DNA from 3 places in the Carnobacterium viridans genome. Region 2 is predicted to be linked to each of the others. Evidence: a T-box and tRNA genes for the amino acid it is inferred to sense, from the RefSeq annotation. Region 2 holds a T-box; the other regions hold tRNA genes.
What was found. The T-box of region 2 lies ahead of argS (arginine--tRNA ligase). A T-box ahead of a tRNA ligase gene usually reads a tRNA of that ligase, here a tRNA-Arg.
Positions count from the first base shown of each region.

Region 1: it encodes a tRNA-Arg, which carries the amino acid that the T-box ahead of argS (arginine--tRNA ligase) is inferred to sense. The anticodon was not compared.
Region 3: it encodes a tRNA-Arg, which carries the amino acid that the T-box ahead of argS (arginine--tRNA ligase) is inferred to sense. The anticodon was not compared.

Region 1 covers NZ_FNJW01000008.1:1,919,394-1,927,534, reverse strand. Annotated here, with positions in the region: gene BLT48_RS10750 (sugar-binding transcriptional regulator) at 1-914, opposite strand, end outside; gene BLT48_RS10745 (DsbA family protein) at 1,185-1,712, opposite strand; gene clpP (ATP-dependent Clp endopeptidase proteolytic subunit ClpP) at 1,903-2,496, opposite strand; gene BLT48_RS10735 (tRNA dihydrouridine synthase) at 2,814-3,794, opposite strand; tRNA gene BLT48_RS10730 (tRNA-Arg) at 4,181-4,252, opposite strand; gene whiA (DNA-binding protein WhiA) at 4,430-5,386, opposite strand; gene mgfK (gluconeogenesis morphogenetic factor MgfK) at 5,417-6,433, opposite strand; gene rapZ (RNase adapter RapZ) at 6,430-7,317, opposite strand; gene BLT48_RS10710 (phospho-sugar mutase) at 7,521-8,141, opposite strand, start outside.
Region 2 covers NZ_FNJW01000008.1:500,470-508,610, reverse strand. Annotated here, with positions in the region: gene BLT48_RS03840 (thiolase family protein) at 40-1,290, shown strand; gene BLT48_RS03835 (acyl-CoA thioesterase) at 1,293-1,826, shown strand; gene argS (arginine--tRNA ligase) at 2,159-3,853, opposite strand; T-box leader at 3,945-4,181, opposite strand; gene argR (arginine repressor) at 4,353-4,808, shown strand; gene BLT48_RS03820 (phosphohexomutase domain-containing protein) at 4,840-6,369, shown strand; gene BLT48_RS03815 (aldo/keto reductase) at 6,431-7,291, shown strand; gene zwf (glucose-6-phosphate dehydrogenase) at 7,820-8,141, opposite strand, start outside.
Region 3 covers NZ_FNJW01000008.1:692,889-701,029, forward strand. Annotated here, with positions in the region: gene BLT48_RS04675 (aminopeptidase) at 1-66, shown strand, start outside; gene BLT48_RS04680 (hypothetical protein) at 133-1,020, opposite strand; gene BLT48_RS04685 (TetR/AcrR family transcriptional regulator) at 1,365-1,979, shown strand; tRNA gene BLT48_RS04690 (tRNA-Arg) at 2,069-2,142, shown strand; gene asnB (asparagine synthase (glutamine-hydrolyzing)) at 2,297-4,189, opposite strand; gene BLT48_RS04700 (hypothetical protein) at 4,379-5,635, opposite strand; gene BLT48_RS04705 (hypothetical protein) at 5,651-6,484, opposite strand; gene BLT48_RS04710 (ABC transporter ATP-binding protein) at 6,481-7,170, opposite strand; gene BLT48_RS04715 (GntR family transcriptional regulator) at 7,167-7,547, opposite strand; gene BLT48_RS13820 (hypothetical protein) at 7,977-8,138, opposite strand.

The DNA of each region.
Region 1 (8,141 bases), 1.4 Mb from region 2:
ACCATCACACTAGCAATATCTGCTAATTTATCAGATTGCAAACCAATGCGTGGTATTTTGTACACCACTCCACCAGACTGATTGTAAAATTCTCCATACGCTTCCCCAACTGCTGCTTTAGTTTCAATCAGAGCTAGAACTTCTTCATTCATCCCTCTGCGTTCTGCCATAAGCTTAGCGTCTCCGATGCCATATAGAACACAATTCGCATCATCAACCAACTTGAGTGTTTTTTTTATTCCCGGTTCTTGTAATAGCGGTTTATAAGTTTCTACGCTTACTTGTTCCGGAACATAAAGAACACGGTTTTCGCCACCCGTTTTTTGTGCCATTAAAGCACTAATAGAATTGGCTTGAATATCGACCGATTCTCCTAATCCACCTCTGGCAGGAACAAACATTAACTTTCTTTTGCGTGAAAGAGTTTCATTCATTTGATTTGCCACTTCTGCCATAGTAGTACCACCCATAACAGCAATAATATTAGTGCCTTCTGGAAGTAAAAAGTCTAATGCTTCTACTGCAGCACGGCCCATCTCTTCATGTAATTTCGACTGTTCATCTACATCACCAGAAATAATTACACAGTGTTCAATCTCCAAATAAGAAGCGAGTTTTTTCTCTTTCTCTTTCATCCCCAACAGTTGTCCCATTAACTGATCTAGTTGGTGATAAACGGCTTCGCCTTTTTCAGTCAGCTCCATGCCCATTTTTGAAGTTTTTATCAATCCTTGTTTCTTTAAGCCTTCTGATTCTGTACGTAAAACACGTTCTGTAATTCCCATACGTTCAGATACGACTCTTCTTCCAACTGGACCTAATAAAAAAACATTGCGCAAAATTTGGTAACGATTCTGAAGTTTATACATGATATCTGGAATGACTTCTTCGATAACAGATAATACATTTTGCATAAGCGACCTCTTTCCATCTGGTCGTTTTGTGACCGCGTCAGTCGTTCAGCGACCATTGTTACTTAAAAAAACAAGAGAATCAAAAATGAAAATCAAACTTTCAGTTTCCTGTACTTGTTTTCTTATCATTCAACAACTGCACTAAACGAAGCACTATTGCCATCTCTCACAACAATAATTGTACCAGTTATCTATTCATCTTTCAACTGTTATGTTTATAAGTTTTTCATTAAAATTGTGTAAAAGACCTGTTTTTTTACAAGCGATTTCTTAAAGGCGTGCTTCAATCAAGTTTTTAAGTTCTTGTTGCGTAATATGTTCATCGAAAATCTCTTCATCAATAAACACGGTTGGTACAAATACAACATTTGCTTGGTTTGCTTCTTGAATAATTTCTTGAGCTACTGATTCATTTGACTGTATGGATAAATTTCTTTTCTCAACTACATAAGCAGCTATAGCATCAAACGATTCTAAATATCCCCACTCTTCTTGGTGAGCAAAAAAGAAATCAATGTCTTTAAGCGCTTTTTCAGGGTTTGAATAATCTAAATAACGGTGCACGATATTCCCTTTTTTCAAACTCGGTTTTTCTTTATCAAAATGTTTAATGATTCGTTGCACTTTCCCAGCAGAAACATATTCGTTTAGTACATCTTTTGAATCTTCATACCACATTTTACAATAGGGGCACTTTAAGTTAATAAATTCGATTACCTTAACTGGAGCATCATCACTTCCAATTTTAATTCCATGGGTTGTATTCACTTTGTCTGTTTTAATGTTGCTAATATCCATTAAATATCCTCCTTTATTTACTTAATGATTTCATTATACAGATAATATTGAATCAATTAAATGGATTTGACTTATTTAGTTTTCCTACTGACCAATGGAGCAAAAAAAAGAGACTAAAGCGTTGCTCCAATCTCTTTTTTCTTTACTCTTCAATTGAAATACTTAGCTAGACGAATCTCATCTAAACGTTTTAGCTTAAAGCTGAGCTATTTTCCATGATTTCATCAATCAAACCATAAGCCTTCGCATCTTCTGCAGACATATAATTATCACGATCTGTATCACGTTGAATGACTTCTATTGGTTGTCCTGTACGATCTGATAAAATTTTATTCAAGCGTTCACGTGTGTTAAGGATGTGACGAGCAGCAATTTCAATTTCCGTAGCTTGCCCTTGAGATCCGCCCGATGGTTGGTGAATCATGATTTCAGCATTCGGCAACGCATAACGTTTTCCTTTTGTACCAGCTGTCAATAAGAAACTACCCATTGAAGCCGCCATTCCCATTGCGATAGTTTGTACATCTGCTTTGATAAAGTTCATTGTATCAAAAATCGCTAAACCAGCAGTTACACTGCCACCTGGAGAATTAATATAAATATAAATATCTTTTTCAGAGTCTTGTGCATCTAAAAATAACAGCTGAGCGATTACAGCATTTGCTAGATCATCGTCTACTGGACCACTTAACATAATAATGCGGTCTTTTAAAAGACGCGAATAAATGTCATAGGCACGTTCACCTCTAGATGACTGTTCGATTACTGTAGGGACTAAATTCATAATTTGTTTCCTCCTCAATTGTTCATTTCTTTTATAGCGTAACTAAATGATTCACACTATGAGTTACTAAGTGTATTTTACTCCATTGGTCAAAAAAGGTCAATTTTTTTCGTTTGCTAACTTTGAAAAAAAAGTGATTAGAATTTATCCTCTAATCACAAAAATAATCTTTAAATCTTTAATAAAATTCAATCATTTTGAATAAAATAATTATAACATAAATAGTTTATTCAAAAAATTAAAAGCTTACAGATAGTTATGACTTATTTTTTCTTTTATCCATCACAAAAAAGATACTTTTAATGAGTGATATTCTTTTATTCTCCTAAGATATCCTGATTTTTTTCTTCAAATTCATCAAGTAATACGCGAGCTTCATTAGTTGTTTCTGTTTCCATCAACTGCACTCTTAAGTCACTTGCTCCACGAATACCACGAACATAGATTTTAAAAAAGCGGCGAAGTGGTCTGAATGCACGAGGTTCATCAACGGTATATTTATCAAAAAGATCTAAGTGCAATCTAAACAAATTCAGCAATTCTTGGCTGCTGTGCTCTTTTGGTTCTTTTTCAAACGCATAAGGGTTGTGAAAAATACCTCGCCCAATCATAACACCATCCACACCATATTCTTCAACCAGCTTCAACCCAGTTTCGCGATCCGGAATGTCTCCATTGATTGTCAAAAGTGTTTGAGGTGCAATTTCGTCACGTAATTTTTTGATTTCTGAAATCATTTCCCAGTGTGCGTCGCCTTTACTCATTTCTTTTCTTGTTCGTAAATGGATAGAAAGATTGGCAATATCTTGTTCAAAAACGTGTGTCAACCAATCACGCCATTCATCGATAGTTGTATAACCTAATCGGGTCTTGACACTTACCGGTAGCCCTCCTGCTTTTGCTGCTTGGATTAAATCTGCAGCAACTGCAGCTCGGCGAATAAGGCCACTACCTTTTCCTTTACCTGCTACATTCGGTACCGGACAGCCCATATTAATATCGATTCCTTTAAAACCTTGTTCTGCCATACCAATGCTCATTTGGCGGAAGTGTTTTGGTTCGTCTCCCCATATATGAGCTACCATCGGTTGTTCGTCCTCAGTAAATGTTAAACGACCACGGACACTATCACGTCCTTCTGGATGACAATAACTAACAGCATTTGTGAACTCTGTAAAAAATACATCTGGTTTGCCTGCTGCACTTACTACATGGCGAAACACGACATCCGTTACATCTTCCATCGGTGCCAATATAAAAAACGGACGTGGCAAATCTTGCCAAAAATTTTCTTTCATTTTCAATAATCGATCCTTCCATAACGGGCTATCAGCTTATACTTTCACCCAAATGATATACACTAACTATATAGCCTTTTAATAATGGTTTTTTAACAGTTGGAATTATACAGCCATTTGTAAAATAAGTCCAATTCGTTTCCTTTAGATGCTCTACCTTTTCGTTCCGCTTCTAAAAATCGATTAGCAATTTTATTAAAACTTCAAGTCACTGAAAATCCAAAAAATAACATAGAACAAATGAGATAGAAAAAAAGATCCAAAAATCGTAAGTATTCCCACGAAATTCGGGTCTGAATTTTACATGTATTCTCTTCAACCGTATGTGGTAATGATACGACACACATTTCAAGTTTTGTTATCCCACCATCATTAGCATACTTAAATGCCCCCTGAGGGAATCGAACCCCCATTTCAAGAATCGGAATCTTGCGTGATATCCATTACACTAAGGGGACTGCTATACTCAAACGAACTTATTTAAGAAGCTGTCCTATTCTGACGATCGTCAAAATACCAACTATTACAGTGTAGCCCAGTTATAATGAAAAAACAAGGAGAATTTATAGACTGACGAAGTCTACAGTTCTCTTCGAACCGCGATATTTCTTGCATATCTTTATCTATTCCTCTTTTTAATTGCCTACAAAGGATCTTGTACGTTCCTTAGTTCTTAAGTTTTCTGCCATCTCATTCAACTTGCGCAAGCGATGGTTGATTCCTGACTTACTAATCGTTCCGCTAGGGATCATTTCTCCTAATTCTTTTAGCGTTACTTCTGGGTATTCTAAACGCACAAGCGCGATTTCTCTTAGTTTTGTTGGAATTTTATCTAATCCAATCATCTCATCGATAAATTTAATGCTTTCAATTTGTTTACTTGCCGCATCAATCGTCTTATTTAAATTGGCATTTTCACAATTGACCAAACGATTTACTGAATTCCTCATATCTCTGATAATTCGTACATCTTCAAACTTAAGCATACCGCTTGTTGCGCCAATCAACGCTAAAAAATCTGCAATTTTTTCTGCTTCTTTCAAATAAGTAATATACCCATTGCGTCTTTCTAATGTACGTGCATTCATATCGAATTGATTCATCATTTGACAAATATCATCATTATGTTCTTCATAACTTGAATGAATCTCAAGATGGTAACGACTAGTTTCTGGGTTGTTCACGGATCCTCCTGCTAAAAAAGCGCCTCGTAAATACGATTTTACTTTTTGAGTATTCATCATTACTTCATCTGAAACATGACTATGAAAAGACATCCCTTCCATAATAGATAAATCTGAGAGCACTTCCTTAGTACCTTGTTTTAACCGAACAATATATACATTATTTTTCTTTAATTTCATTTTCCGCCGAACCAATAATTCACTTTCAACATCAAAATGATCTTTCAGCAACACATAGATTCTTCTTGCGATAGCTGCATTTTCAGTTTGTACGTTCAAAATAAATTTTTTATCTACTAACCCAACTGTTCCATTCATGCGAATCAAAGCTGCTAATTCAGCTTTGGCGTGTTCTCTATGAACTTCTAATTGAGTTAATTCTTTTTTTACTTCTGAAGCATAAGACATAAAGTAACCTCCTTTCTATTCTTTATTTAGTTAATAAGCATTTCTTTTTTCCAACCGTCTATTGTCAAAAGCCAATTTAAATAATTCATCCACAACTTTTGTCCCATTATGAAAGACTCCTTGGTCTCTTAATTCAAGGAAATCATCCGATATAATGGAAGGAACTTCCTCAGCTAATCCTTTAAAGTTATGAGCTACTTGTACTAAATACTCATTATAGCGTTCGGCATCCATATAATTTTCTGGAACTTCCCCAATATTGACTAAAACTGTATCAATGAATTTTTTTTCTAAGTGTTGATGCAGCACGCATATGTGATCAGCATCCGTAAAATTTTCGGTTTCGCCAAGTTGAGTCATGATATTGCAAATGTAAACAACTTTTGCTTTAGTCTCTTTGACTGCTTCCCCTAAATCACCGATCATTAAGTTGGGTAAAATACTCGTGAACAAGCTTCCAGGTCCTAAAACGACCATATCAGCATCATGAATAGCTGCAATGACTTTTCTAGAAGCTTTAGCTTTATGATTATCTTCTACTGTTGTTACATAGACACGTTCTATTTTTTTTCTTTCTTTGGCAATTTTTGATTCGCCTGAAATTTTAGACCCATCTTCAAAAATAGCATGCAGTGTTAACGGTTCTTCTGCTGCTGGGTAAACATGTCCATCCACTAACATCATTTTAGACAATAATTGAATGGCTTCAAAAATACTCCCTCTCATTTCAGACATGGCCGCAATGATCAGATTCCCAATTGAATGTCCTGCTAAAAAGTTATCATTTGTATCAAATCGATATTGGAAAATTCCTTTTTGAACAGGCGGGATATTAGAAAGTGAAATCAGCACATTTCGAATATCTCCTGGCGGAACGATATTGGCATAATTTCTTAACGTTCCGCTGCTTCCTCCATCATCAGCAACAGTCACAATGGCTGTTACATCTGCTTCTTTTAATTTTAAACCATTTAAAATAACGGGTAACCCGGTACCTCCACCGATAACCACAATTTTAGGTCTATGCTTCTTTCTTTCTTGTATCATGAACGATTCACCGATTCTTTAACCTTTCCTTTATCGCGATGAGTAACATGAACAGGGTACCCATCGATTTCAATTTTCTGAGCAATCCGTTCTACTAAAGCTACTGAGCGATGTTTTCCACCCGTACACCCGATAGCAATGGTAACATTGTTTTTACCTTCTTTTTTGTATCCTGGTAAAATATACTCTAACAGATCTGTGAATTTACGATAAAAAATTTCTGTTTCTGGTTGTTTCATTACATAGTCATAAACAGGCTTATCCTGGCCTGTTAACGGCCTTAAATTATCGATATAATGCGGATTAGGTAGGAAGCGAACATCCATCACTACATCTGCATCAATTGGTAAGCCATATTTGAAACCAAATGATACCATTTCAATTCTGAACAACTCTGTATCGACGGTTTTAAAATTACTATTAATTTTTTCTCTTAATTGTCGCGGCGTCAATTTCGTTGTATCAATTACAAGTTGAGCTCGCCCTTTTATGTCTTCTAACAATTCTCTCTCTTTTTTTATTCCTACTATCAGACGTCCATTCATTGCTAAAGGATGTGTACGTCGTGTTTCTTTATAACGCGAGACCAATTCTTCATCACTTGCATCTAAATAAACTATTTTTGTCGTCACAAAAGAGGTATTATCCATTGATTCCAAAGCTGTTACGATTTCTTCAAAGAAGGCTCTGGAACGTAAATCAATTACTAAAGCAATTTTTGTTAATTTGCCAGATTCTTTAACGAGTTCCCAAAATTTCGGCAGTAAACTTGGCGGCATATTGTCCACACAAAAATAACCCATGTCCTCAAAACTCTGCATTGCCACAGTTTTACCTGCTCCACTCATTCCAGTAAGAATGACTAATTGTAGACTATCTACCATCTTATTCGCCTCTTTCTTTTGGTTCTTTGGACTTCACCTAAATCATTATAGCATGCCGGGTGTGTCGTGTATAGTTATCTCAAGCTTTTCCTTAAAACTTAATCATTCCTTAGTCAAGTTGCTAAAGATACTACATTTTTTAGACAGCAAAAAAAAAAAACAACGCAATTTAAACTACTTTGCGTTGTTTTTTTGCTGTCTTTTTATTCGTTAACGATTGAATTAATGCTTTCTTCAAGACGAATGACTTTATTTTCAATCTCTACTCCTGAATCATCACATGCACCAATGTAAAATTTAATTTTAGGTTCTGTTCCTGAAGGACGGATAGCAATCCAACTGTTGTCGACTAATTTGTATTTCAAGACGTTGGCTGTAGGCATGTCAATATCTTCAGTTGTCCCATCATTAAGCGTACGTTTAGCGAGTGAAAAGTCCTCTACGTATTCGACTTCAATTCCAGCAAATTCTTTTGGTGACTCTTCACGGAATTTCACCATTAATGCTTTGATTTTTTCAGCTCCAGTGATTCCTTGCATGCTGATGGAGATTGTTTTTTCTTTAAAGTGACCATAGTTATGGAAAATTTGTTTCAATCCGTCATATAATGTGTCACCTTTTTGTTTATAATAAGCAGCTACTTCTGCAATCAGCACAAGGGCTTGAATAGCGTCTTTGTCTCGTACGAATGGCGACACAAGATAGCCGTAACTTTCTTCAAAGCCGAATAAGAATGTTTGACTGTTATCTGTTTCATATTGTTTAATTTTTTCAGCAATAAATTTAAATCCAGTTAAAACATTTACCATTTTAACACCAAAACT
Region 2 (8,141 bases):
TAAGAATGCATCCCTATAAGTTAAGGAGAGGTTTAATTTATGCCAAGATTAAAAACTGAAGATCCCATTGTTATTGTTGGAGCAGCGCGTACACCAATTGGTGCTTATTTAGGTGGGTTAAAAACTATTCCTACTGGAGAACTAGGAGCGGTTGCGCTCAAAGAGGCTATTAAACGAGCTGGGTTAACGAATGAAGAGATAGATGAAGTCATAGCTGGTCAAGCAATGGGAACACAAGAGGAAAGCAATATTGGACGAGTTATCGGATTGAAGGCTGGCTTGAGACAGCAATCGACGGGCATGACAGTAAATAGGATTTGTGGTTCAGGTATTCAATCGGCTATTTCAGCGGTGCAAGAATTGATGACAATGGATGTCAATTTCATTGCTGCTGGTGGAGTGGAAAGTCTGTCTCGTTCAGAGTATTATTTACCTCTTGAATCGAGATGGGAAGGCTTTAAAGCCGGAAATTTTACTGTTATTGATGCAAACTTAGCACTTCATCAGCATGCTCAACCCAATGCACAATACCCTGAAGTTCATCACATGGGAGACACTGCAGAAAAAATTGCTGAAAAATATACAATTACTAGAGAAGAACAAGATGCTTATGCAATGGATAGCCAACGAAAAGCTGCCCAAGCCAGTGACAATGGGCGGCTTGCTCAAGAAATTGTTCCGATTGAAGTAAAAGGGCGCAAAGGAAGTATAACTGTCATTGATGCAGATGAACACCCTAGACCAGGAACAAATATGGAAAGCTTAGCTCGATTAAAACCGGCTTTTCGTAAAGATGGTAAAGGTACGATCACTGCTGGAAACGCTTCTGGGTTGAATGACGGGGCAGCTTTTGAGATTTTTACTAAAACTTCTGTTGCAAAAGAGCGTGGACTAGATGTAATGGCTAAAATTGTTGATTTTGCAATAGCTGGGTGTGATCCAAATGTAATGGGATTGGGCCCCGTTTATGCGATCAATAAAGTTTTGGCACAGTCTAATTTAACACTTGAAGATATTGATATTTTAGAAATCAATGAAGCTTTTTCCGCTCAAATACTGGGTTGTATGAAAGAATTAGGCATTGAACCTGGTTCAAAAATGTATAAACGCTTGAATCCAAATGGTGGAGCTGTAGCATTAGGTCATCCTTTAGGAATGTCAGGGGCTCGTATCATTACGTCAGTTTGTTATGAATTTAAAAATCACCCTGAAAAAAAATATGCCATTGCATCAGCTTGTATTGGTGGCGGTCAAGGAATCGCTTTATTATTAGAGAATGGATCTGTTTAAAAATGAATGAAAAAAGACCTGTTAAAAGATGTCGCGAATCATTAGTGGTTCAAACGCATAGGATCTTCCCAAATCAATTGAACAATCACGGAACATTATTTGGAGGAGAACTTATGAGTATGTTGGATGTTGCAGCTTCGATAGCCGTGACCAGACACGCTCGATCGCAATCTGTAACAGCTTCAACGGATTCAGTAGATTTTTTGCATCCCATTCAACGAAATGATGCGATTACTATTGAAGCTTTTGTTTCAGGTGTTGGAAAATCATCTGTAGAAGTTTTTTGTAAAGTTATCGGAGAGAATTTGCTTACTGGAGAGCAATATTTAGCGGTCACAGCTTTTTTAACATTTGTAGCCTTTAAAACCGATAAAAGTAAAGCCATCGTACCTTTGATCGAACCTGAGACAGAAGAAGAATCGTTTATCTGCAATGGATACGAAGAGCGGAATAAAAACCGCTTTATTAAAAGAGAATTCAATAAACAATTTGCTCAAAAGATTACATTAACGAACTCTTGGATGGATGAAGACTAAAAAAATAAACAACAAAAAGGGATTAAGACGTTTTGTCTTAATCCCTTTTTGTGATTCTTCGTCAAAATGGTGTGGATAGAACAAAATAAAAATTCTTCTGGAATAGACGGGTTTGCTTGTGGAAAGCCATGGAATCGCCTGAAGCCTAAAGTTCATAGTCTTCAGAGCTTTCAAGCCTCAAATATAGCATAACTGCTAAAGCATTAACGCTATATAATTCGCATTGAATTCAATGCATGGCTACAAGCAAACCCTATTCCTCCAGAATTTTCGTGCCATTAATTTAACTAAGCTATCAAAACTAAAAAGTATAGAGCCTTTTTTGGTATCTATTACATTTGATCGGGTGCTTGAACACCTAATAATCTTAAATCTTCTTTCAAAATTGTTGCAACAGATTGAACAAGAGCTAAACGAGCAGGTTTTTGAGCATCATCAGCAAGTACTTTACTGTTTGCATAGTATTTATTGAATGCTTGAGCTAAATGGATAGCATGTTTAGCAATAACAGAAGGCTCAAATTTTTCATAAGCACGTTGAACATCATCTGGGTAGCTTTCTAGTAATTTGATAATTTCCCAGCTATAAGCATCATCTAAAGGATAGTCAACAGTTGTATCGATTCCAGCAATCCCAGACTTTCTTAAGATACTCATTGCACGGGCTCTTGTGTATTGCACATAAGGACCGGTTTCTCCTTCAAAACGAACAACTTCTTCGATAGTAAAGTCAAAATTATTTAAACGATCATTTTTTAGATCATGGAAGACAACAGCACCAATCCCAACTTGGTCAGCAATGACTTCTTTATTTGGCAGATCTGTATTTTTTTCTTCAATTTGTTCGAGTGCAGAAGCAACAGCATCATCTAAAACTTCCTCAAGTAAAACGATTTTTCCTTTACGAGTAGATAATTTTTTACCGCCTTGTGTGATCAGTCCGAATGGGATGTGGTGCATATTATCCGACCAGTCATAACTCATTTCTTTTAATACAGCTTTTAATTGTTTGAAATGGTTGCTTTGTTCATTACCAACAACATATAAAGACATTGCAAAATCATACGTCCGTTTACGATAAATGGCTGCAGCTAAATCACGCGTGATGTACAAAGTTGCGCCATCAGATTTTTTAATCAATGCTGGATTTAAGTTGTATTTTTCTAAATCGACGATAGTAGCACCGTCATTCACGGTCAATACATTTTTTTCTTCTAGTAATTCCATAACTTCTTGCATTTTGTCGTTATAGAAAGCTTCACCATTAAAAGAATCAAAAGTAATGTTTAAACGTTCGTAGACATGATTAAATTCTTTAAGAGATTCTTCACGGAACCATTTCCATAGTTGCTGAGCTTCTTGATCGCCATCTTCTAATTTTTTAAACCATTCACGAGCTTCGTCATCTAATTCAGGTTTTTCTTCTGCTTCTTCATGGAATTTTACATATAAGCGTAAAAGTTCGACAATCGGATCTTTTTTTACAGCTTCTTCGCTGCCCCAAAGTTTGTAACCAACGATCAATTTTCCAAATTGAGTTCCCCAGTCCCCAAGGTGATTGATTTTAATAGGATTGAAACCTACTTTTGTTAGAATATTTGCTAACGCATTTCCGATAACAGTTGAGCGTAAGTGGCCCATTGAAATGGGTTTGGCAATATTGGGTGAGGACATATCAATAGGAACATTTCTGTTTCCACCGATATCAGCATCTCCGTAGTGTGGGCCTTTTTCAAGGATCTCTTTTAATACGGCAGCACTAACTTCCTTTTTATTTAAAAAGAAGTTTAGATAAGGTCCAACAACCTCAATTTTTTCAACAATAGGTGAATGAACTGTTTCCCCTAATTCAGTTGCAATTTGTTGAGGTGCCTTGCGAAAAGCTTTTGCTAAAGCAAAGGCAGGGAAAGCAATATCACCATGTTCTGCAGATTTTGGATTTTCTAATAAACCGACGATTTTTTTAATTGGTAATGCATCACCAATTTGTTCTTTTAAAGCTTGTGCAACACCTAATTTATAATCCATTTTTTTCCTCCTAAGTGAACGTCTTTTGACGATCAGAATTTAGTATTTTAGACATAAAAAAAACGCCCAATTTTGATTCTATGCTAATCAAAAAAGAGACGAGGCTTTCCCGCGGTACCACTCTTGTTGCTTCGTCCAATGACGAAACCACTTGTTTTTAGATAACGGCAAACAAAACCGAATGAGCTGATGAATACAAGTGAACTGTATTTTAAACCAGCTTTATTCCCTCCGAAGTGCGTTTCCTGAAAGTTTACATTGTTGGCTTGCACCATCCCAACTCGCTTGAAATGTTTCTTAACAGTACTTTCTTCATCATAGAGCAGATATAGTTGAACTTTATTTATTATAGCAAATTGTCTAAGAGAATACCATTCTTTTTAGTTAATAGAATTTTTATTCACCTTTTTGTAAAAATATCACAAAATATAAGCGTATACATCATTTGTTTGGTATACTACAAAAGAAGAATCGTTAAATTAGAAGGAGGCCTTGCAGTATGAAAAAATCAAATCGACAATTAGCAATCAAACAAATTATCACAAATCACGACATTGCTACACAAGAAGAGTTGTTGCATTATCTCAAACAAGAAGGGGTTGAGGCTACACAAGCAACCATTTCAAGAGATATCAAAGAAATGCATTTAGTTAAAACAACATCATCCAATGGTAACGTTAAATATACGATATTCCAAAACAATCGTATGTCTAATGAGGAAAAGCTACAATCTACATTAGGAGATGTTGTGATTCGATTGACCCAAGTACAGTTTACGAATGTATTGATGACTATACCGGGTAATGCGCACGTGGTGGCTGCATTGTTAGATGCCATTGATTTTCCAGAAATGGTTGGTACTGTAGGCGGTAATGACACTTGTTTAATTATTTCAAAAGATGAAGAAGATGCTAAAAAAATGCATGAGTATTTAAAAAGATGGATCGAAGCGTGATTTTTAAAATGTTATAGGGAGTGGATTAATCATGAATTCTGAATTTAATTTAGCTTCGCTACAAAATGGATCTGACATTCGTGGGATAGCCTTGAAAACGTCAGACCATGATATAACCTTAACAGATGAAAGCATTGAGAAAATTGCTTATGGATATGCTGTATGGCTAAAAGAAGTAAAGCAATTAGCTATAGAAGATGAAAAGAAGCCAGTAATCGTTTCTGTAGGACATGACAGCCGATTATCAGCTGGACGGATTAAAGCAGTCTTCATAGAAGGATTGAATAATGCAGGAATAGATGTTGTAGATGTAGGACTTTCTACCACACCTGCAATGTTTATGTCTACACAATATGACTCATATAAATGTGATGGTGCTGTTATGATAACCGCTAGTCATTTGCCATTTGAGTATAATGGATTAAAATTTTTCACAAAAGATGGCGGTGCGGAACACGAAGATATCGACTTTATTCTGCAACAGTCCAACTGGGAAAATGTTACTTGGGAAAATAATCAAGGAAAAGTTTCAAAAGCTCCTTTGCTGAATGATTATGCGAAAGACTTGGTAACTAAAATTCGAATTGGAATTAATGATAGCAATCATTATGAAAAACCGTTAACCGGTCGCCACATTGTTGTTGATGCAGGAAATGGAGCTGGAGGTTTTTTTGCTGAAAAAGTATTAATTCCCTTAGGTGCTGATATCAGTGGCAGCCAATATTTAGATCCAGATGGCCATTTTCCTAATCATATTCCAAATCCTGATAATAAAGAAGCGATGAAGAGTATTCAAGCAGCTGTTTTGCAACACAATGCAGATATGGGTGTTATTTTTGATACAGATGTTGACCGTTCAGCCTTAGTGGACCGTAAAGGCGACACGTTGAACCGTAACAATTTAATTGCTGTTATTTCAGCTATTTTAATAAGAGAAAACCCAAATACGACAATTGTGACAAGTTCAGCTACTTCTGAACACCTGAAAACGTTTATCACGTCTCTAGGGGGCAAGCAAGATCGGTACATTACAGGATATCGGAATGTCATCAATCGTGCGATTCAGTTGAATAAAGAAGGCGTCCAAACCAGCTTGGCTATTGAGACAAGCGGGCATGCAGCACTTCAAGAAAACTATTTTCTAGATGATGGTGCATACTTAGTTGCAAAAATATTAATGGCCGATGCGAATTTGAAAAAAGAAGGAAAAGACTTCTCAGATTTAATCACAACTTTAAAACAACCTGTTGAAACGGATGAAGTACGGTTTAAAATTTTGCCAGAAGATATCCATGTGACTGGTAAGAAGATTATGGAAGATTTCAGTCGTTTTATTGAGAAAGAAACTGATCTGTCAATTGAACCTGCCAATTTAGAAGGTGTACGTGTAAACACTTCTGGACAGTATGGTGCTGGGTGGATGTTATTGCGTATGAGTTTGCATGAACCTTTACTAGTTTTGAATTTAGAGAGCGATCAAGCTGGAGCCATTAAAAAGTTAAGAGAAAAAATGAAAGACTTTTTTTATGAACAAGTTGACTTAGATTCGTCTCGCTTGTAAATTCCATTCAAAATGGTTTAAACTTATTAATGTAAAAATGATAGCGAAGGAAGTGTAGTAAATGGGTGAACCGTTAGTAGAAAGTATTGAATTATACAATGGAGTTAAAATTCCTAAATTGGGTTTAGGATTATTTTTAATGAAAAATGAAGCTGAATTAGTAGATGCTGTTAAATACGCCGTAGAAGTAGGCTACCGTCATTTTGATACAGCTAAAATTTACGGCAACGAAAAATATTTAGCTCGCGGATTAAAAGAAGCTGGGATCAACAGAGAAGAGGTTTTTATTACTTCTAAAGTATGGAATTACGATCAAGGTTATGAACAAACAAAAGCAGCATTTCAAGAAAGTCTAGATCGTTTAGACACTGATTATTTAGATTTGTATTTAATTCACTGGGCTGCTCCAAAATATGTTGAAACCTGGAAAGCCATTGTTGAATTGTATGAAGAAGGAAAAATCAAAGCTATTGGAGTATCTAACTTCCAAATTCATCACCTCGAAGAACTTAAAAATCAAGGGTTGATGCAACCAATGATCAACCAAATTGAAACACATCCTGAATTTCCACAGAATGAATTGCATGAATACATGAAGGCAAATGGCATCATTCATGAAGCATGGGGTCCTTTAGGCCAAGGGAAATCTGACCTACTAAACCATCCAATCCTATTGGAAATCGGTCAAAAATATTTCAAGACTCCTGCACAGGTGATTATCCGCTGGCATTTAGAACGTGGAGAAGTTGTTATTCCAAAATCAGTTCATGACAATCGTATTTTAGAAAATAGTAATGTATTCAACTTTTCTTTAACAACTGAAGAGATGGAACAAATTAAGTCATTGGAAACTGGAATAAGATATGGCAGTGATCCTGATGACCAAGAAAGATTGTTAGAAACATCCGTTAGACCAGTATAATAAAAAATGGAAATTCAACAAATAGTATTGATTGAATAAAATAAATTTCTTCTGGAATGGACGATTTTGCTTGTGGAGAGCCATGGAACCGTCTGAAGTTGCTCTATTTTAGAACGTGTTTCAAAAAGCAAACCTGACGTCCGCTTTGTCATGGCTGTAGTTGCTTTAGCTACGTACAGACATGATACACTTAGGCGCAAGCCTACAGTGCTTCTATTTAATGCTCGATGGTCAGTGAACATACTGCGCTTATTCGCTCCAGTTGCCCTAGCTCTCGCGGCTTTAGTCGCTTAGAGATAAGGTATGCGTTAGAAGTTTCAGGTCTAAACGCTTTTAGCCACACTCCCAATGAAGCTCCAACACCTTGTAATTCGCATTGAATTCAATGCATGGCTACAAGCAAAATTTATTCCTTTAGAAATTTCGTATCATTAATGTAGCTAAGTTAGCTACATTAAAAATTATTGAACCTAAAAATAGACGAAAGCAAAATCTGCTTTCGTCTATTTTTTACTTATGTTGATAGGATTATTTAGGTATTTCCGGATTCCAATACCAGCTAAAGCCGTCTTTTGCTAACAGGTCATCACTTTCTGTCGGACCCATAGAACCGCTTGGGTAACTTGTAAGGTCCGTTTTATTTTGATCCCATTCATTACGAATAACATCAACGAATTTCCAAGAAGAAGCTACTTCATCCCAGTGCGTAAAGTTCGTTGCGTCTCCATTTAAACAATCAAAAAGCAGCTTTTCATAAGCTTCAGGACTATTTGCAACTGTTTCAGCTGAATGGATATGTTTAAGATCAAAGGTTTCTGTTTCTAAACCAATACCAGCCTTTTTAGTATTT
Region 3 (8,141 bases), 190 kb from region 2:
GATGTGGATGGTATCCGCAAAGATGGTAGTACTGTTCCTGTTTTCCGTAATGGCGACTGGGCTTAATGTTGAGACTCACAAAAAACGACTAGGCACTTGTCTAGTCGTTTTTTGTATTTATACTGTTATCCATTACTCTTTTTTTACCAAACGAACAATTTTTCCTCGGACCCGTTTGTCTTCTTTTAAGACTTGTGTGATTCTGAAGGAAACTTTATCGCCTTCTCTTACTTCTAAATGTGTCGGAATAGAGCATAATGCATCTAAATTTGGTGCAATTCTTACAAAGATACCCCATTTTTTAATGTTTCTAACAGTTCCTAGCACAACTTGATTGGCTTCCATATCCTCTAAAGAAACGGAAACTTCATTTTTGTATTTCACAATAGGCTCTACTCTTAAATTTTTATTTTCCGTAATCCGGTTAAACCTTACTTTAATTGTATCTCCTATAGTTAAGACATCCCCAATCGTAGTATGATCTTCAGCAAAATCTTTATTCAACATCTGAACAGAGGTATTTCCAATTAAAAAGTAAGCCCCATAACGCAAATGCTTGGTTAATTTAGCTTCGACTATTTTTCCCTCTTTCAATTCTTTATGTAGTAAATCAAATTCTTTTTCTCTTATTTTTTTTACTGAGCCTAGCATCGAACCTTCTTTTTCATTTATACTGATGAGTTGAAACTGAATTTCTCCCCCTACATAATGCATTAGTGACAATTGATGCGGTTTAAAGTCCAGCTCATTCCGTTCGATAAAAACTGGGATTCCATCTATTTCTACTTTTACAACATCGCTGGCTAATCCTTCATCGTATTGAGACGATAAAATAGTGCTGGTCAATTCGACTTCTTGATCGATCATCTTATAATAAACTTCATAGTTTAGAGGTTGAATCATTTCTTCATCGGCAGCAAAAAAAACGTTTTCACTTCTTTCCATGACTGCAACATCTGTTGACCCTACTTCGTTAGTGTGAATTCCTATCCATTTTTTTACTAGATCCCTTATACCCATCTTTAATTTCTCACTCCTCAAAAAATAATAAATGATTTGTTTAGTCAACCTTATTATAGCACATGTTTTTTTATTTTTATGTACTTTTTTCCTTCATTTGACAGCCATCTTTTTTTGAATCGTTCAAAAATTTTTTTTAGGCACAATATCGCTATTTATATTAGCAATTTCTTGAACATTTAATGACAAATTGTTGGGTTGTCACCAATTGTTCACTTATTAATTCTTTCACTTTATCTTTTAAAGATTTTTTTACTGTATACTAATAATCATACATAGCACCATTTAACTATCTTTTATATGTAAATCACATAAACAGCACGCTAATTTCAGGAGGAAACCTTATGTCACAAAAAGAAGTAGTCGATATTCGCTTTATGCGTAGCAAAAAGGCTATATCTGAAACGTTCATCAGCTTATTGAATGAACGCGATTTTAAGACGATTTCAATTACTGAAATTGTCAATAAAGCCGGCGTTAATAGAGGAACATTTTATAAACATTATGCCTATAAAGAAGATATTTTAAAAGAGATACTAGATCAATTTCTAGATCATCTAACGATTATGTTGGAAGATAACTACCGAGATATCTGTTATTCTAATTTAAAAACCATTCCTTTATCAGATGCCCTCTTTGTATTTATCTGTGAACACCGTAATTATTTTCATTTAGCTATTCATTCTGTTGGTTTCCTAAACTTCCAATTGCAATTTTCTGCTGTGTTAAAAAAATTTTTGAACGAAAGCTTTTTCTCCACTGTTCAATATTCTTTAAAATCGCAAAAACCTCTTGGTGCTTATATCGCTAATGGAGTTTACGGTTACTTAGTTGAATGGGATGAAACAAACTACGCTTCTTCTACTACTGAAATGGCACAACAACTGACAGATATCTTTGTTTTAGATCGTAGTATTTTTCAATTGCCACTGTCCAATTTTGTAACTGAAAACGACTAACTTAGGTCATCAATGATACAAATTTGAGCTTTCATTTTAAACCTAGACATTTATTTTAAACTGTGAGAAAATAGAGACTGTGTTCATACGGTCCTATAGCTCAGGTGGATAGAGCAAACGTTTCCTAAACGTTAGGTCGGGAGTTCAAATCTCTCTAGGATCATTTTACATCAATAAAGAGAAAATCAATATTTTTAAAATAGAAAGAAGAGCTATTTTTCTTTCTATTTTAAATTTTATCAAAACTGAGAAAATCAAAAACAGAACCTTGCTTGAATAAGGTTCTGTTTTTGATTTTATTTAGTTTTAACTTTTGATTAATGCTGTACAATAACGCTGAGGGGTTCAGTCAAAAATTCTTGTGATTCTTCGACATAAATACGGTGCCAAACCATAAAAGTTAAAGCTGTCCATATTTTGCGTGAATAGTCTATCTTACCTATGCGATGATTGATTAAAAGGTCTTCAATATAACCTTTATTCAAGATATGTTCTGTTTGAGATTCCCGTATAATCGTCAATGCCCAATCATACATTTCATCTTTTAACCAATGACGGATTGGAACTGGAAAACCTAATTTTTTACGGTAAATAACATTTTCTGGAACAATTCCTTCAACTGCTTTTCTTAAAATATATTTAGTCGTTCCATGAGCAAGCCTTAAATGTGCAGGTATTTCTCTAGCAACCTTAAATACTTCTTTATCTAAAAACGGCGTTCTCAATTCTAATGAATGAGCCATTGTGGTTCTATCTGCATTTAAAAGTAAATCTCCACTTAACCACGTATTAATATCAATCAATTGCATTCTATCTACTGGATGATAGCCAATTGTTTGTTGATAAATCGGTTCTGTTACGTTCTGAAAAGGATGGTTAGGATTATAATTAGTTAATAAGTTATTTTTTTCACGTTCGTCAAAAATCTTTGCATTTCCTACATACCGGTGCTCTAGCGGAATGGTTCCTCTAAGAAGAAAACTTTTTCCTTTTACTCCCTCGGGCATTAGCCGGGCTAACTGATGGATAACTTGATTAGTAACTTTACCATTGCGATTGAACATTCTCAATGCATGCGGTTCGTTATAAATACCATATCCCCCAAATAATTCATCCGCTCCTTCGCCTGATAACGCAACTTTTACATGCTTTCGAGCTAATTCTGACAAAAAGAATTGTGGCATAGCTGCAGGATCAGCCAAAGGGTCATCCATATGCCAAATAAAACGTGGAAATTCAGCCATAAATTCTTCTGCAGTAATCGTGTGACTAAAGTTTTCTACTTTTAACTCTTCTGCCGTTTCTTCAGCTAAGTTAATTTCATTGTATCCATCTCTTTCAAATCCAACGGATAATGTCTTAAGTTTAGGATTAAACTCACGTGCCATCGCTACAATGATTGACGAATCAATTCCTCCTGATAAGAAGGAACCAACTGTAACATCAGATCTCATGTGTTTTTCAACAGAATCCCATAAGCTTGTTCTAATTTCCTTTGCAACTAGTTCTTCTGATTTATTACTAGGTAAAAAATCTGCTTGCCAATATCTAGTAATTTTTACAGTTTCATTTATCTTCTTTGTCATAAAATGACCTGGTGGAAGTTCCTTAATCGCTTGGTGCATCGTTTCTGATCCTGGAACATACTGAAAGGTTAAATAATTTTGTAATGCAATTTGATCTAATTGTCGATCTTGAACCACTTTTAGAATAGCTTTTTTTTCAGAAGCTACATACAAACCTTGATCTTCTACTGCGTAATAAAAAGGTTTGATTCCAAAATGATCACGAGCTCCAAAGAACACTTTTTCTACTTTATCCCAAATCACAAATGCAAACATTCCTCTTAATTTATCCACTACTTTTTCTTTGTATGCTGAATAAGCTGCAATGATGACTTCTGTGTCACTATCCGTTTTAAACGCATAGCCTTGAACACTTAGTTCTTTTCTTAATTCTATATAATTATAAATTTCACCGTTAAAGATAATCCAATAGCGTTCATCTTCATAAGACAATGGTTGATGTCCTTTTTCAATATCGATAATACTTAATCTTCTAAAACCTAACGCAATCGTATCATCGCTATAATAGCCTTCTTCATCTGGCCCTCTATGTACAATCATTTTATTCATTTGATCAATCGTGTTCTCAATTGTTTTTTGTATTGTATTTTCTGTATTAGAAATATACCCAACAAATCCACACATAGTTGTGCTCTCCTTTATAAACAAACTGTTTTATACTTTCTGTTATCAACGGTTAAATAGCTTTTAAATGAAAACACTAAAGACTAGTTTTTAGCGTTTTCATTACATTTATATTACAACTATTACTTTAATATATCAATAGTTTTTTTATTTTATTTAATTTAATAGAAAAAACGCCTGTCTTCTGTTTTACTGTTGAAATAAAATTTCGCTTAGATACAACTCATCTCTTTTAGATGGTTGATTAACTTTTTCATCGATTGTTCCTTCAAAAACAAGTTCCCCTGAATTACTGTCAATTGCCATGATTTGCATAGCTTTATCTGTTACATTAGAACTTTCTGCAAAGAAAACAATCCCATCTTTCACTTGCAGAATGACATCTGCTTTTAAAATTGCTAGTTGTTCTTTAGTTAATTCAACGGATTCAAGCTCTAATAACTCTCTTTGCTCTAAGGAATAAGAGTAAAGAGACAACGTTGTGTCATTCTTTTTGTAAAAATACAAAGTAGAATTTTCAATAAGTATCGTATTTCCTAAAGCTTTGTTATCTAATTTATCTGAAACATCTATTAAAAATTGTTCTCCTGTTTCTATGTTTACACCGATTAGTCCAAAAACAGGTTGAGTTATTATTTCGTTTTCATCATATACTTCCGTTTCTGTTTGTGGAACATCAAGAGTTACACGGTAAACTAAAATTTTTGAAGAATGGATATCATTTCCTGCATTCAGTAATTCAACATATTGAATTTCTTTGTCTTTTGAATCCACTAAATCCATTTTAATTTTTTCATCTTTTTCAATTTTCTCATTTGGCAAATCGATTGAATACAAATGCTGCTCATCTTGTCCGTTTTCGCTATTTATTGAGTACCCATTTGTCACCACAATTAATTTATTATTGGCAACTTGAACGTCTTCAATATACATTGAAAAGTAATCCGTTGCTTTAGGAAAATCTACTGAAAAAGAAATCACATCATTTGTTTTTTTGTCCAATACTTCAATAAGAAATTTTGAATCTTCAGTAACAGCCGACATGGAATCTAACGTTATATCTGCATAAGCTAATATAGAATCGTCTTCAAAATAATTGGCTAATTGTGGTTCTTTTCCACGCATAAAACTCCGATATTTTTTTTGCAATTGAGTCATTTTTTCATTGCCGTTTACACTACCCTGTAGTTGATTTAGATAAGGCTGAGTTGAATAGTAAGTTGTAGCCTCGTTCGCAATTTCTACTTCTGTTCCTATTCCATAAAGATTATTTTCATAGTAATACCCTTCTATGGTCATATCCTCTATTAATGTTTTGTCGCCACTTTTTGCTGAGACTGAAAATTGTGGTCTTGTCTCTCCCGTAAAAATAGGTTGAATATAATAAATACCAATTGAAAGAACAGCTAATCCTGCAATGATGCCTAATTTTCCATAACGTTTCATACTCTCTGCCTCCTCTTAAACTGTTACTTTTTTATTCAATAAGTAATGACTCATCCAGCTACTTATCGCAATAACAAGTACCCCTAGAATAATCTCGGTGATAATGATTTCATTTGGATAAAGCCAGTTTAAACCGACTATATCGTTAGCAATAACTGGTGATAAAAACACAAGAAATAAAACAATACTAAAACCTATTCCCATCATTATTCCTTTTAATCGGAAACTTCTCTCAAATAAGATTGTTGTGTAGGTTAAGAAGAGCAGTATAAATCCTGTACCATAGTAGATGATAAAAGATAGAAATGATTGTGGCATAAAGAGAGAAAGATAATAAGATAGTTCACTTAATTGTTGCAGCGATAGATCTAAGCGAATATCACTTGCAACTAACAGCTTTAATAGTTGACTTTCAACAATTAGTAATATGAGTTGAATAGAAACTAATCCAAAAATCATTAAAGCTATGGTTGTGATTTTAGACCAGAAGATAGTCATACGAGACGTTGGCAGCATCAATAACCGATAAATAAATGTATTCTTCCCCATCCACTCAACGTACCAGATATAAAAACTATAGAATAACACAGCCGTTACACTGATAAGAATAGGCAATAAAAACCAAATATTATTAACTACCCAAAACATGCTCATTTCACCTGTTTCACTTAAAAATTGAGTTTTTGGTATTTTATTTTGATAAACTGCTTCATTTAATTGATTTATGTAATTTTTAGACTCTATAAAAACTGCAATAAGTTGCGATACAATAGTTAACCCAATTAAAGAAACATACAGTTTTATGCAACGGTTAAATTCAAAATTTACTAGTTTTAGATAATTTTTCATGGCTGGAACACCTCTCTCATAACATCAACAACAGACTTTCCTTCTTCTTCGCGTACTTGTTCTGCATTAAATTCTTTCAATACTACACCTTCATCAATCAACACAACTTTATCAATCAAATGCTCAATATCATTAATTTCATGTGTCGTTATGATAACTCCGCGATCTTCAATCAAGTGGCTTGTAAACACATTGGCAATCTGTTCTCGGCTAAAAATATCGATTCCAGAAAAAGGTTCATCCATTAATAAATAATCAACGTCTAAAGCCAAACCTAACATCAAATTCACTTTAGCCGTATTTCCTTTAGAAAGGGTAGAAATTTTATCCTCTTTTGTTAATTTAAAAAAGCCTAGTAATTCTTCAGCTCGTCCTTGATTCCACGATTGATAAAAATTTTGCATAAACTGCATGGCTTGTTCAATTCTAAAACCTGGCAGCATAGTCATTGTATCGGGAATAAATGTGATCTTTTCATAAATTTTTTTATTTATCTTCTCTCCGTCAATCAGAATCTCACCGCTGTTCATTGGAGTTAAATTCATGATTCCATTTAAGATAGTCGTTTTACCCACGCCATTAATGCCGATGATACAAGTGATTTCGCCTTTATTGGCTGTAAACGAAATTCCTTTCAAAACTTTTTTTCGGCCAAATTTTTTCGTGATTCCTTTTACTTCAATCATTTTATTCCTCCTGATTCAGCAACATATTTTTCTTTGATTAACCCTATGACTTTATCTAGCGGTACTTGAATCGGTCGAATCGCAGATACAAAAGAAGAAACAGCTTCTCCCAACAATTCATCTTGGACGGCTCCCAAAACACTTCGATTTTCTGAAATTTTACTTGGTGAATTGCTTTCTGTATATATTAAGCCTTGTTCCTCCATTTCCTTATACGCTCGCTGGGCTGTATTCGGATTGATTTTTAACTGACTGGCTAGCTCCCGTCTAGACGGCATTTCTTGACCCGGCAATAATTTTCCTGCTGCGATTTCTTCTTTAAAATGTCGAACAACTTGTTCATACAGCGGATCTCGTTTATTAAAATTAACGTTCATAGCAGCCTCCATTTTGATTTCATTTTCTTGCGACTGTATTAACCGGTTAATACGCACTAGGTAAAAAAATGCGTATTAAATGATTCCTACATCTCTCTGCTGTATTATATCCTTCATACACTTTTATTGTCAATCACTTTTTTGTTTTGGAATAATGATGGTTTAACTTCAGACGGTTTCTAGGCAACTCAGTAAATGGATGGCTCTCCACAAGCAAACCCGTCTATTCCAAAAAAAATTTCATTTTATTCTTATAATCACCATTTGACGAAGATTCGCTTTCTTTCACTCAAAAAGAAACCAGGAAAGACTAATCAATCTCACTGGTTTCATAATTTTATTTAGTTGATTATTCCTTATATGGAGGATCGTTCTTATTCCATTCTTCTTATCTTTTTGCTACTTCCAGCATGATTTACTTTTGAATAGTTAATCTTCTTTCTTTTCACCTTTATTGTATAACACAAAACCTAAGACAATCAGTATTATGCCAATTCCTAAAATGAGTATGCGGTGCTCGTTTAGGCCTGTGAGCCCCAATATAATGGCAACAAATCCGATTGTCATCATAAACAATCCATTCTTCAGCATGAT